Geminicoccus roseus DSM 18922: one gene and its partner. Each later gene encodes a partner of the first gene's protein in a complex. Links are inferred from orthologs where the notes say so. Each region holds a gene or a part of one and is shown in the gene's direction. Other genes may lie near its edges.

Region 1 (5,533 bases):
CTCGGTGCGCTCCTTGCGTTCGCCCGACTGCTTGTCGGACCAGCGCTCGGAGGTGGCGATGGAAAGATGCACGATCTTCTGATTGTTCTGGGTATAGCGGACCTCGGGGTCCCTCCCCAGATTACCCATCAGAATGACCTTGTTGACGCTGCCGGCCATGACCGTCCTCGGCTGTCGCCGCCCAGAAAGGCGGGCGGTGCGGATGAAGTGGCACCCATCTTAACGGCACTCGGGCGCTCCGACGAGGCGCCTGATCCAGGTGGAGGAACATGGCGTAGAGGACATGCGCGCGCGGCTTGTCGAAAGCTTCGCGCTGGTCCATCTATGCCCGGCGGTGTACGCGTTTCGTTCTCCTGCACGTTCCGTCGGCAACCTCCTCTGGCCGGGTACTTCATGGACGACATGATCCGCATTCGTGGTGCGCGCGAGCACAATCTGAAGTCGGTGGACGTCGACATCCCGCGCAATCAGCTGGTGGTCATCACCGGGCTGTCGGGCTCTGGCAAGTCCTCGCTCGCGTTCGACACGATCTATGCCGAAGGCCAGCGGCGCTATGTCGAATCGCTGTCGGCCTATGCCCGGCAGTTCCTGGAGATGATGCAGAAGCCGGACGTCGACCAGATCAGCGGTCTGTCGCCGGCCATCGCCATCGAGCAGAAGACCACCTCGAAGAACCCGCGCTCGACCGTCGCGACGGTCACCGAGATCTACGACTACCTTCGCCTGCTCTACGCCCGGGTCGGCGTGCCCTACTCGCCGGCTACGGGCCTGCCGATCGAGAGCCAGACCGTCCCGCAGATGGTCGACCGGGTGCTGGCCGTGCCCGAGGGGAGCCGTCTCTACCTGCTGGCGCCGATCGTTCGGGGCCGCAAGGGCGAGTACCGCAAGGAGCTGCTGGACCTGCAGCGCAAAGGGTTCCAGCGGGTCAAGATCAACGGCGAACTCTACGACATCGAGGACGCCCCGGCCCTCGACAAGAAGCTCAAGCACGACATCGAGGTGGTGGTCGACCGGATCGTGGTGGCTCCCGATCTCGGCCAGCGGCTAGCCGACAGCGTGGAGACGGCGGTCGAGCTTTCCGATGGCCTGCTGGTGGTGGAGGATGCCGACAACGGGGAGCGCCAGCTCCTGTCCGCCAAGTTCGCCTGCCCGGTCTCCGGCTTCACCATCGCCGAGATCGAGCCGCGACTGTTCTCGTTCAACAGCCCCCATGGGGCCTGCCCGGCCTGCGACGGCCTGGGCCGGACCATGTTCATGGATCCGGACCTCGTGGTGCCGAATCCTGACCTGTCGCTGGCGGAGGGCGCCATCGAGCCCTGGGCCGACAGCACGTCATCCTGGTATCCGCAGACCCTAGCGAGCCTGGCGAAGCATTACGGCTTCGACCTGACCACGCCGTGGAAAAAGCTTCCCGAGAAGGCGCGGGAGGTGGTGCTGAACGGTTCCGGCCGCGAAGCAGTCACCATGCGCTACGCCGACGGCTTGCGCGCCTACGAGACGAAGAAGCCGTTCGAGGGCGTGGTCCCGAACCTGCAGCGACGCTGGCGGGAAACGGACAGTGCCTGGATGCGTGACGAACTATCCGAATATCTGAGTGCCGCGCCATGCACGACCTGCAATGGCTGGCGCCTGAAGCCTGAGGCGCTCTCGGTCAAGATCGACGGCCATCACATCGGCCAGGTCACGGACAAGTCGGTGCAGGATGCCGACCGCTGGTTCGCGACGCTGGATGCCCGGCTGACCGCCCGCCAGGGAGAGATCGCGGTCCGGATCCTGAAGGAGATCCGCGACCGTCTGCGGTTTCTCAACGATGTCGGCCTTGGCTATCTCACCCTTGCCCGGGATTCCGGCACGCTCTCCGGCGGCGAAAGCCAGCGCATCCGGCTGGCCTCGCAGGTCGGCAGCGGGCTCACCGGAGTGCTCTATGTGCTGGACGAGCCGTCGATCGGCCTGCACCAGCGCGACAATGACCGTCTGCTCGCCAGCCTTGTCGGCCTGCGGGATCTCGGCAACACGGTGATCGTGGTCGAGCATGACGAGGATGCGATCCGGGCCGCCGATCATCTGATCGACATGGGTCCGGGTGCGGGCGTGAACGGTGGCATCGTGGTGTCTCAGGGCACCCCGGAGCATGTCATGCACGATCCGGCCAGCCTGACCGGCCAGTATCTTTCCGGCCGTCGCCAGATCCCGGTGCCTGCCAGCCGCCGCGCCATCGACGAGAAGCGCATGCTCAGGCTGGTGAATGCCCGCGCCAACAACCTGCGGGGAGCGACCGCGTCCTTCCCGCTCAGCAACTTCGTCTGCGTCACCGGGGTGTCGGGTTCGGGCAAGTCCAGCCTGGTGGTGGACACGCTCTACCCGGCACTGGCCCGCAAGCTGAATGGAGCCCGCAAGGCTCCGGCGGCGCATGACGACCTGATCGGCCTGGAGCATCTCGACAAGGTGGTCGAGATCGACCAGTCGCCGATCGGCCGCACGCCCCGCTCCAACCCGGCTACCTATACCGGAGCATTCGGCCCGATCCGCGACTGGTTCGCGGGCCTGCCGGAAGCGCGCGCCCGCGGTTACAAGCCCGGCCGGTTCAGCTTCAACGTCAAGGGCGGCCGCTGCGAGGCCTGCCAGGGCGATGGGGTCGTCAAGATCGAGATGCACTTCCTGCCGGACGTCTACGTCCAGTGCGACGTGTGCAAGGGCAAGCGGTTCGAGCGCTCGACGCTGGAGATTACCTACAAGGACAAATCGATCGCCGATGTCCTGGCGATGACGATCGAGGAAGCTACCCAGCTGTTCGAGGCGGTTCCGGCGATCCGCCACAAGCTGGAAACGCTGAAGAGGGTCGGCCTCGGCTACGTGGCCCTTGGCCAGTCGGCGACGACGCTGTCCGGAGGAGAGGCGCAGCGGGTCAAGCTCGCCAAGGAACTCGCCCGGCGCGCCACCGGCCGGACCATCTACATCCTGGACGAGCCGACCACCGGTCTGCATTTCGAGGATGTCCGCAAGCTCCTGGAAGTGCTGCACGCGCTGGTGGACACCGGCAACACGGTGGTGGTGATCGAGCACAACCTCGAGGTGATCAAGACGGCGGACTGGATCGTCGACCTGGGACCGGACGGCGGCACCGGCGGTGGCCAGATCGTGGCGGAGGGCCGTCCGGAGGCGGTGGCCGCCGATCCCGCCAGCCACACCGGCCGCTATCTGGCCCGGCTGCTGCCACCGGCGGCCGCGGCGAATGCGGACATCGATACTCCCCTGCCCGCCAGGAAGCGCCGCCGGGCCTCCTGATCTCAAGGCAGGTGCGCGATCCCGAGCGCCTTTAAGCTTTCGTCAACTTCCTGCGGCTAGCCTCTTGTCCCAAGCGATGCTGCTGTCAGGAGACCGACGTTCATGCCAGTCGACCGGAACCTGCGAATACTGGTGGTTCCTGCCGGTGCTGCGGGCCAGGAAGGCCTGGGCGTCCTGCAATGACGTTCGACACGGGCGCGGCGGCGCCCGGGATCGCCGACCTGCTGCTCGGTCGTGCCAGGAGCGGCATCGTTCGGGACGCGAGCAGGCCGATCATCGGTCTCTGGCTGACGGGCCTCGTCGTTCTCGGCGGACTGCTGGCCACTCCCCCACGGCCAGTGCTGGCTCAGACGGCGGCGGAGCGGGCGACCACCGTCAGCCTAGGCGAGAAGGCGCCGATCCGCTTCCGCTTCGCTGCCCGAGGCGGCACCGACCGGCTCCTGCTGGAAAGCAAGACGGCGTTCGGCATGGTCCGTTCGGGCGATGGCTCAGATCTTGTTCTCCGCTTCGACCGGCCTCTCCTGGGCGAAGCCGATCGGATCTCCATGGTGCTCGGCCGCTCGATCCTGTCGGCCACCGTCGAGGGAGACATCCTGCGCCTGAGGCTGCGACACCGCGTCCAGACTGAAATCAGGCGCGTCTCCCTGCATCAGGCGGTGGTCTCGTTCCGGGAAGCGGCACAGGCTCCCGACCCTCAGGCCGCAGCGACGATCACCGCTCCCCTTGCCCTGCCGGCACTCCTTGCCGAGGACCCGCTGGACAGTTCCCCTCTGCCATCGGGGGAACCATTCGCGCCGGCAGCAAGCCCGGCCGAGGCCGGGAGCTCTCCCTCGTCGTCAGGACAAACGGAGCCGCTGGAGCAACACCTGCTTTCCGCACCCGATCTGGACGAGCGTGCGCCACCACTACGTCCGGCCGTGCTCCGGATCGGGGCGACCAGGGCAACTCCGGACCATGTCGCGGTCGATTATGCCTGGGACCAGGTGGTGCCAGCGGCTGCTTTCCTTCGAGACCACCAGGTCTGGATGGTGTTCGCCGCGGCGACGGCCAAGCTGGCGGCTGATCCGTTTGCCTTGGCACGCAGCCTGGACGGCATGGTCCTGGACGCCGAGCGCCAGGTCGAACCCGACCGGCTGATCTTTCGGCTGGCCCTGGCCCCGGGCGTCCGTCCGGCCTTCGCTCCCGCACCAGGAGGCAACGCCACTTGGCGTCTTTCCCTGGAGCGGAGCGGGAACATTGAACCGGAGGAAGCCACGGCTGCCGTGCCCACGTCCCTCGGGCCAGACGGTACGCTGCATTTCAACTTGCCTGGCCCTGTCCTGGAAGTGGCCGACCGGCGGGCAGGAGACCGCCTCCTGGTGGTGCCGGCAGTACCGGACGCGGCGCAGCCCTTGGGAGCAGGCGGGTATCCAGAACTCGATTTGCTGCCGACGCTGGCGGGGCTGGTACTTCGTCCGCTACGTCCTGATGTCCTGGTGGATACGGCCGATGGCGCAGTGCGGGTACGGCGCAGCGCCCGTCAACCCATGGCAGTCGACGAGACCCAGCCTGGAAGTCGGGCAGCATCCCCCGCCGGCTTGGACTTCCGCAGCCTCGGGGGGGCCGCTGGCTTGGCCGAGCGACGACGGGCCGAGGCGGAACTCGCGCGGGCGCCCGCAGATCCTGCGGCGAGGTCCCGGCTGGTGCGCGTGCTTCTTGGGGCAGGTCTCGTGACCGAGGCGAAGGTTGCGCTTGATCAGGCCGGGGCTGCTGCTCCCACGCTCATCCCGCTTGCCGCCGCAGCTGCGGCACTGGCCGAGCCTCGTGATGTGTCGCCAGAGAGATTTACCGGACTGGCATCGGCCGACGCCGCCGAAGGAGCCTTGTGGCGTGCCTATCTTCACAGCCAGCGGGGCGCCTGGCCCCAGGCTGCGGCGGCCTTCGCCGCATCGGGAGATACACTATTTCACTATCCGCCGGCGCTGCGTCGAATCCTTGGCGAGGCGGTGGTCCGGGCGCTGACCCAATCCGGTGATGGCAACGCGGCACTTGCCATCATCGACCGCCTGATGCCGGCCGCCACCAACCCTGAGGAGCAGGCAGGCTGGAAGCTCCTGCAGGCCGAGGCCCTGGCCAAGGAGAATGCCCTTCCCGCTGCACGGCGACGTCTCGAGGAGGCAGCCAGTCTGGGTGACGATGCGACGGCCCTGCAGGCCGAGGGAGGAATGCTTGATCTGGCTCTGCTGGAGGGAAGCATCGATGCGGCTGG
Region 2 (6,133 bases), 190 kb from region 1 along the record:
CCATCGAGGAGCCCGAGAGCATCCGTACGCCGGAACAGGTGTAGCAGCAGGCGCAGCGCCCGGCCGCGCTCGCTGGCGAGGCCGGGATCGTCGGCCAGCGAGCGGCGGGCCGATGCCGCCGCCAGCGGCACCAGATCCGCATGCCGCTGCAGATCGGCCAGGCGCAGGTTCGGCACGCCGCTCTGGCGATCGCCCAGGATCTCGCCCGGGCCACGCAGCCGCAGGTCCTCCTCGGCCAGCACGAAGCCGTCATTGGTCGCGCGCAGCGCCGCGAGCCTGCTTTTCGCCGTGGCCGACAGAGGCGGCCGCCAGAGCAGGACGCAGGCGGAGGCGCCGCTGCCCCGGCCGACCCGGCCCCGCAGCTGGTGCAGTTGGGCCAGGCCGAACCGCTCGGCGGCCTCGATCACGATCAGGGTCGCCTCGGGCACGTCGACCCCGACCTCGATGACGGTGGTGGCGACCAGCAGCGGCGTCTCGCCCTGGGCAAACGCCCGCATCGCCAGATCCTTGGCATCGTCTTTCAGGCGGCCGTGCACGAAGCCGACCGCCCCGCCGAACATCGCCCGCAGCTCCTCGACCCGCGCCTCCACGGCGGCCTGATCCTCGCGCTCGCTGACCTCGACCAGCGGGCAGACCCAGTAGACCCGCTCCCCGCGGTCCAGGCGGCGCCGGACCGCCGAATAGATTTCCTCGATGCGGTCGACCGGCACGGCGGCGGTGGCGATCGGCTGGCGGCCGGGCGGCCGGTTCGCGATGATGCTGGTGGCGATGTCGCCATAGGCGCTCATCGCCGCGGTACGCGGGATCGGCGTCGCGGTCATCAGCAGCAGGTCGACGGCGTGGCCCTTGGAGCGCAGGGTCAGGCGCTGGCGCACCCCGAACCGGTGCTGCTCGTCGACCACCGCCAGCGCCAGGTCGGCGAAGACCGCATCGTCCTGCAGGAGCGCATGGGTGCCCACCACCAGGGCAGGCTCGCCAGAGCGGAGACGCTCCAGCAAGCGGGCGCGCTCCTTGCCCTTGATGCGGGCGGCCAGCAGCAAAGGCTGGATGCCCAGCGGCTCAAGCATCCGGGCGAGGCTGCGGGCATGCTGGGTCGCCAGCACCTCGGTCGGCGCCATCAGCGCGGCCTGATGGCCGGCCTCCAGCGCCGCCAGCATCGCCTGCACGGCGACCAGGGTCTTGCCGGCGCCGACATCGCCCTGCAGGAGGCGCAGCATGGCGCTGGGGGCGGCCATGTCCGCCAGGATCTCCGCCACCGCGGTCCGCTGCTCGCCGGTCGGCTCGAACGGCAGTGCTGCCAGCAGCCGCGCCTGCAGGGTGCCGTCGCCGCGGATCGACCGGCCGGCCGCCCGTTCCCGGCTGCGGCGCGCGATCAGGAGGCCCAGCTGGCCGGCCAGCAGCTCGTCCATCGCCAGCCGCGCCAGCGCCTTGTCGTCCGGGCCGGCATGGGCGGCCCGCAGCGCCTGGTCGAGCGGCGGCCAGCCGGCGGCGCGCAAAAGATCGGGCTCGTGCCATTCGGCGAGCGGCGCGAGCTTGGCCTGAGCCCGGCGCAGCAGGCCGCGGATGGTGCCTTGGTGCAGGCCGTCGCTGGACGGGTAGACCGCCAACGGCCGGCCCGCCTCCTCCGGCCGCAGCGTGTCGGGGTGCGCCATCTGCCAGCGCTCGGCAAAGCGCTGCAGCCGGCCCTGCACCACGCGCTCGGCGCCGAGCGGGAAGCGCTCCTCGATCATCCGCTGCACCGCGCCGAAGAACACGAGGTCGATGTCGCCGGCCGGTCCGGTCGCGGCCACCCGGAAGGGACGGTTCCCGGACGGGGGCGGGTGGTGGCCGGCGATCCGGACCAGGAGCGTGCGCGTACACCCCTCGTCCAGCGGCGTCAGCTCCATCGCCGGACAGGTGTCCAGGAAGGAGGCGGGCAGGTGGGTCAGCAGGTCGAGCACCACCGGATCGGCGCTGCCGAGCAGCCGTGCCAGGCGGCGCTCCAGGGCGGGGCCCACCCCCTGCAGGCCGCGCACCGGCGCGAACAGCGGCAGCAATGCCGCCGGCCGCTCGTGCGTCGGCGCGACGACGGCATGCGCGCCCTCCTTGGAACCGTCCATCATCTCCGCTAGACCGCTCGCCTCCGGCGCGTCACCCACTATGTCCACCCGCATCGTCCAAAGGCATGCGCATGACCGAGACGACCGAAGATCGCAAGAAGCGGCTGCACTACCAGAGCCATCACCGCGGCCAGGTGGAGAACGACCTGCTGCTCGGCCGATTCGCGCGACGGCATCTGGACAGACTGGAGGGCGAGCGGCTGGATGCCTATGAGAACCTGCTCGCCGAGGCGGACGTGGACATCTGGGCCTGGGTAACCGGCATGCAGCCTCTGCCGGCCCGGCACGACAACGAGGTCTTCGCGCTCCTGCGCGCGGAGGCCGAAGGGAAAAGCTGATCCGATGACGACCGCAACCGTGGCGCAAGCGCCTGCCTCCAGCGCCACGAAGCCGCGCCGGCTCCTGCTGGCCCGTGCGGCGGTCGGGCTGGATGCCCTGCATCTGGCCAGGCGGATCGCCAAGAACGGCGCCTCCACCATGTTCGTGGCGCGCGACGCCGAGCGTGCCGCGCAGTTCGCCGCCCAGTTCCGCTTCTTCGCGCCCTCGATCCAGATCCTGCCGTTCCCGGCCTGGGACTGCCTGCCCTACGACCGGATCTCGCCCAATGCCGGGATCATGGCGACACGGCTCGCCACGCTCGCGGCGCTGGGCGAGAAGGCCAGCTCGCGCCTGGTGCTGACCACGGTGAACGCGCTGACCCAGCGCGTGCCGGCACCGGAGACGGTGCGGGGCGGCCGGCTGGTCGCCAAGGCGGGCGGCCGGATCAAGCGCGACGACCTGGTGGTCCATCTGGAGCGCAACGGCTTCCGGCGGGCCGGCACCGTGGTGGAAGCCGGCGAGTACGCGGTGCGCGGCGGCCTGCTTGACCTTTGGCCGACCGGGCAGGCCGAGCCGGTCCGCCTGGACTTCTTCGGCTCGGTGCTGGAATCCATCCGCGGCTTCGACCCGCTCACCCAGCGCACCACCGACAAGCACCAGCAGGTCGTGCTGCAGGCGGTGAGCGAGGTCACCCTCGACGCCCAGTCGGTGGAGCGGTTCAAGACCGGCTACCTGCAGCGGTTCGGGGCGGTGACCGACGACCCCTTGCTGGAGGCGGTGGGCGCCGGCCGGCATTTCCCGGGCATGGAGCACTGGCTGCCGCTGTTCCACGACAAGCTGGTGTCGGTGTTCGACCATCTGGGCGAGGGCTGGACGGTCGCCTTCGACCACCATGCCGACGAGGCGATCGCGGCGCGGCAGGCGCTGGTGGGCGAGCATTACCGGGCGCGCCAGGAGCCGGCCCCCAAGGGCACCAGCTTCGGCACCACCGTCTACCGGCCGCTGCCGCCGGAACTGCTCTACCTGGACGAGACCAGCCTGCGCCGGCAGCTCGACCCGCTGCCGACCATCACCTTCTCGCCGGCCCCGCCGCCGGTGACCAAGCCCGAAGGGGTCGACCTGGTGGTCGATCTCGGCGCCAGGCCGGCGCGCGACTTCACCCAGGAGCGGCAGAACCGCGACATCAACCTGTTCCAGGCGATCGCCGACCATGTCCGCGACCTGACCAAGCAGGGCAAGGACCCGATCCTCGCCACCCACAGCGAAGGCTCGGCCGACCGGCTGAAGACCGTGCTGGGCGACCATGGGCTGCCGGGCCTGCCGGTGGTGCCGGACATGGCGCGCGCCCTGGCGCAGCCGGGTGCGAAACTCGCGGTGCTGCCGATCGAGCGCGGCTTTGTCACCACCGACATCGTGGTGCTGGGCGAGGTCGACCTGCTGGGCGACCGGCTGCAGCGCTCGGTGGCCAAGCGCAAGCGGGCCGACAAGTTCATCCAGGACCTCTCGGTCCTGTCCGAGGGCGACCATGTGGTCCATGCCGAGCACGGGATCGGCCGGTTCGAGGGGCTGATCACGCTCGAGGTCGGCGGGGCGCCCCATGACTGCCTGAAGGTGGTCTATGCCGGCGGCGACAAGCTGTTCGTGCCGGTGGAGAACCTGGAGATCCTGTCCCGCTACGGCCATGCCGACCAGGCGGTGCAGCTGGACAAGCTGGGCGGGGCCGGCTGGCAGTCGCGCAAGGCCAAGGTCAAGCAGCGGGTGCGCGAGGTCGCGCAGGAACTGCTGGCGATCGCCGCCCAGCGCGCCCTGCGCAAGGGACGGCCGCTGGAGGCGGCGCACGGCCTCTACGACGAGTTCGTGGCCCGGTTCCCCTACGAGGAGACCGAGGACCAGCTGAACGCCATCGAGGCGGTGCTGACCGACATGGCGAGCGGCCAGCCGATGGACCGGCTGATCTGCGGCGATGTCGGGTTCGGCAAGACCGAGGTGGCGCTGCGCGCGGCCTTCGTCGCGGCCGCGGCCGGCAAGCAGGTGGCGATGCTGGCGCCGACCACGCTCTTGGCGCGCCAGCACTACCGCGTGCTAACCGAGCGCTTCGCCGACCTGCCGATCCGGGTCGAGCAGCTTTCCCGCTTCGTGCCGGCCAAGGCACAAAAGCAGATCAAGACGGAGATGGCCGAGGGCAGGGTCGACATCGTGGTCGGCACCCACGCCCTGCTCGCCAAGGACGTGCAGTTCAAGGACCTGGGCCTGGTCGTCATCGACGAGGAGCAGCATTTCGGGGTGGTGCACAAGGAGCGGATGAAGCAGTTCCGCGCCGAGGTGCACGTCCTGACCATGACCGCCACCCCGATCCCGCGCACGCTGCAGATGGCGCTGGGCGGGATGAAGGACATGAGCGTGATCGCGACGCCGCCGGTCGACCGGCTGGCGGTGCGCAGCTTCGTGATGCCGACCGATCCGGTGGTGATCCGCGAGGCGCTGATGCGCGAGCATTACCGCGGCGGGCAGAGCTTCTATGTCTGCCCGCGGATCGCCGACCAGACCAAGCTCGCCGAGGACCTGCGCAAGCTGGTCCCGGAGCTGAAGGTCGGGATCGCGAATGGCCGGATGGCGCCCAAGGAGCTGGAGGCGGTCATGGGCCAGTTCTACGACCACCAGATCGACATCCTGCTGGCCACCAACATCGTGGAGAGCGGGCTGGACATCCCGTCGGCGAACACCCTGATCGTGCACCGCGCCGACCTGTTCGGCCTCTCGCAGCTCTACCAGCTGCGCGGCCGGGTCGGCCGCTCCAAGCTGCGCGGCTACACCTACCTGACCACGCCCGACAAGCAGCTGGCCGAGACCGCGGAGCGGCGGCTGAACGTGATCCAGTCCCTGGAAGGGCTGGGCGCGGGCTTCCAGCTGGCCAGCCACGACCTGGACATCCGGGGGGCCGGCAACCTGCTGGGCGACGAGCAGTCCGGCCACGTCAAGGAGGTCGGCTTCGAGCTGTACAACTCGATGCTGGAAGAGGCGATCGCGGCGGCCAAGGCCGGGGCCGAGGGCCAGGAGGAGGCGGTCGACTGGACGCCGCAGATCACCGTGGACGCGGCGGCGCTGATGCCGGAGAGCTGGATCGGCGATGTCGACCTGCGCCTGGCCATGTACCGGCGGCTGGCCTCGCTCACCGAGCGGGAGGAGATCGACAGCTTCGCCGCGGAACTGGTCGACAGGTTCGGCAAGCTGCCGGAGGAGACCGAGAACCTGCTCTCGATCATCGCGGTCAAGCAGCTGTGCAAGAAGGCCAACGTGGCCAAGCTCGACGCCGGTCCCAAGGGCATCGTGCTCAGCCTGCACCAGAACCGGTTCCCGCAGCCGGAGCGGCTAATCGGCCTGATCGCCGAGAGCAAGGGCCAGATGAAGGTCCGGCCGGATCACAAGATCCTGTACCTGCAGGAGACCAAGAGCCCGGCCGACCGGCTGCGGGTGGCCAACAAGCTGATGGACCAGCTGGCGCGGCTGGCGGCCTGAGGGAGGGCGCCGGCAGGCGCCCATGCGCCGCTCGGGTTCGTTCGTGCAAAAACACGACGGGACGTTGGCCGGTGCTGCCTGGGCGGGACGCGGCTCTCGGGTTCGTTTGTGCAGCTCGGTGATCGGCAGGCGGCACGCCGGGGAGAACCGGGGCTCGGGTTCGTTCGTGCAAAAACGGCGGGACGCCGGCCGGCGCTGCC

The links.
Region 2: the proteins of uvrA (region 1) and mfd are in contact, whole or in part, in a crystal structure (PDB 4DFC), measured with the Escherichia coli proteins. The link is inferred for Geminicoccus roseus DSM 18922 from one-to-one orthologs.

What each region holds. Positions count from the first base shown.
Region 1 is NZ_KE386572.1:4,781,974-4,787,506, forward strand. The notes cover bases 1-3,485. They hold uvrA (excinuclease ABC subunit UvrA), read left to right. Parts: upstream 1-393; coding sequence 394-3,285; downstream 3,286-3,485. Other genes in these bases: ssb (single-stranded DNA-binding protein), read right to left, coding at 1-159. Also shown: GEMRO_RS34455 (hypothetical protein), read left to right, coding at 3,753-5,533. UniProt on the Escherichia coli protein: The UvrABC repair system catalyzes the recognition and processing of DNA lesions. UvrA is an ATPase and a DNA-binding protein. A damage recognition complex composed of 2 UvrA and 2 UvrB subunits scans DNA for abnormalities.
Region 2 is NZ_KE386572.1:4,591,423-4,597,555, forward strand. Bases 2,049-6,133 are described here. They hold mfd (transcription-repair coupling factor), read left to right. Parts: upstream 2,049-2,441; coding sequence 2,442-5,933; downstream 5,934-6,133. Other genes in these bases: recG (ATP-dependent DNA helicase RecG), read right to left, coding at 2,049-2,099; GEMRO_RS0122700 (succinate dehydrogenase assembly factor 2), read left to right, coding at 2,171-2,437. Outside these bases: GEMRO_RS31290 (DUF502 domain-containing protein), read left to right, coding at 1-44; more of recG, read right to left, coding at 1-2,048. UniProt on the Escherichia coli protein: Couples transcription and DNA repair by recognizing RNA polymerase (RNAP) stalled at DNA lesions. Mediates ATP-dependent release of RNAP and its truncated transcript from the DNA, and recruitment of nucleotide excision repair machinery to the damaged site.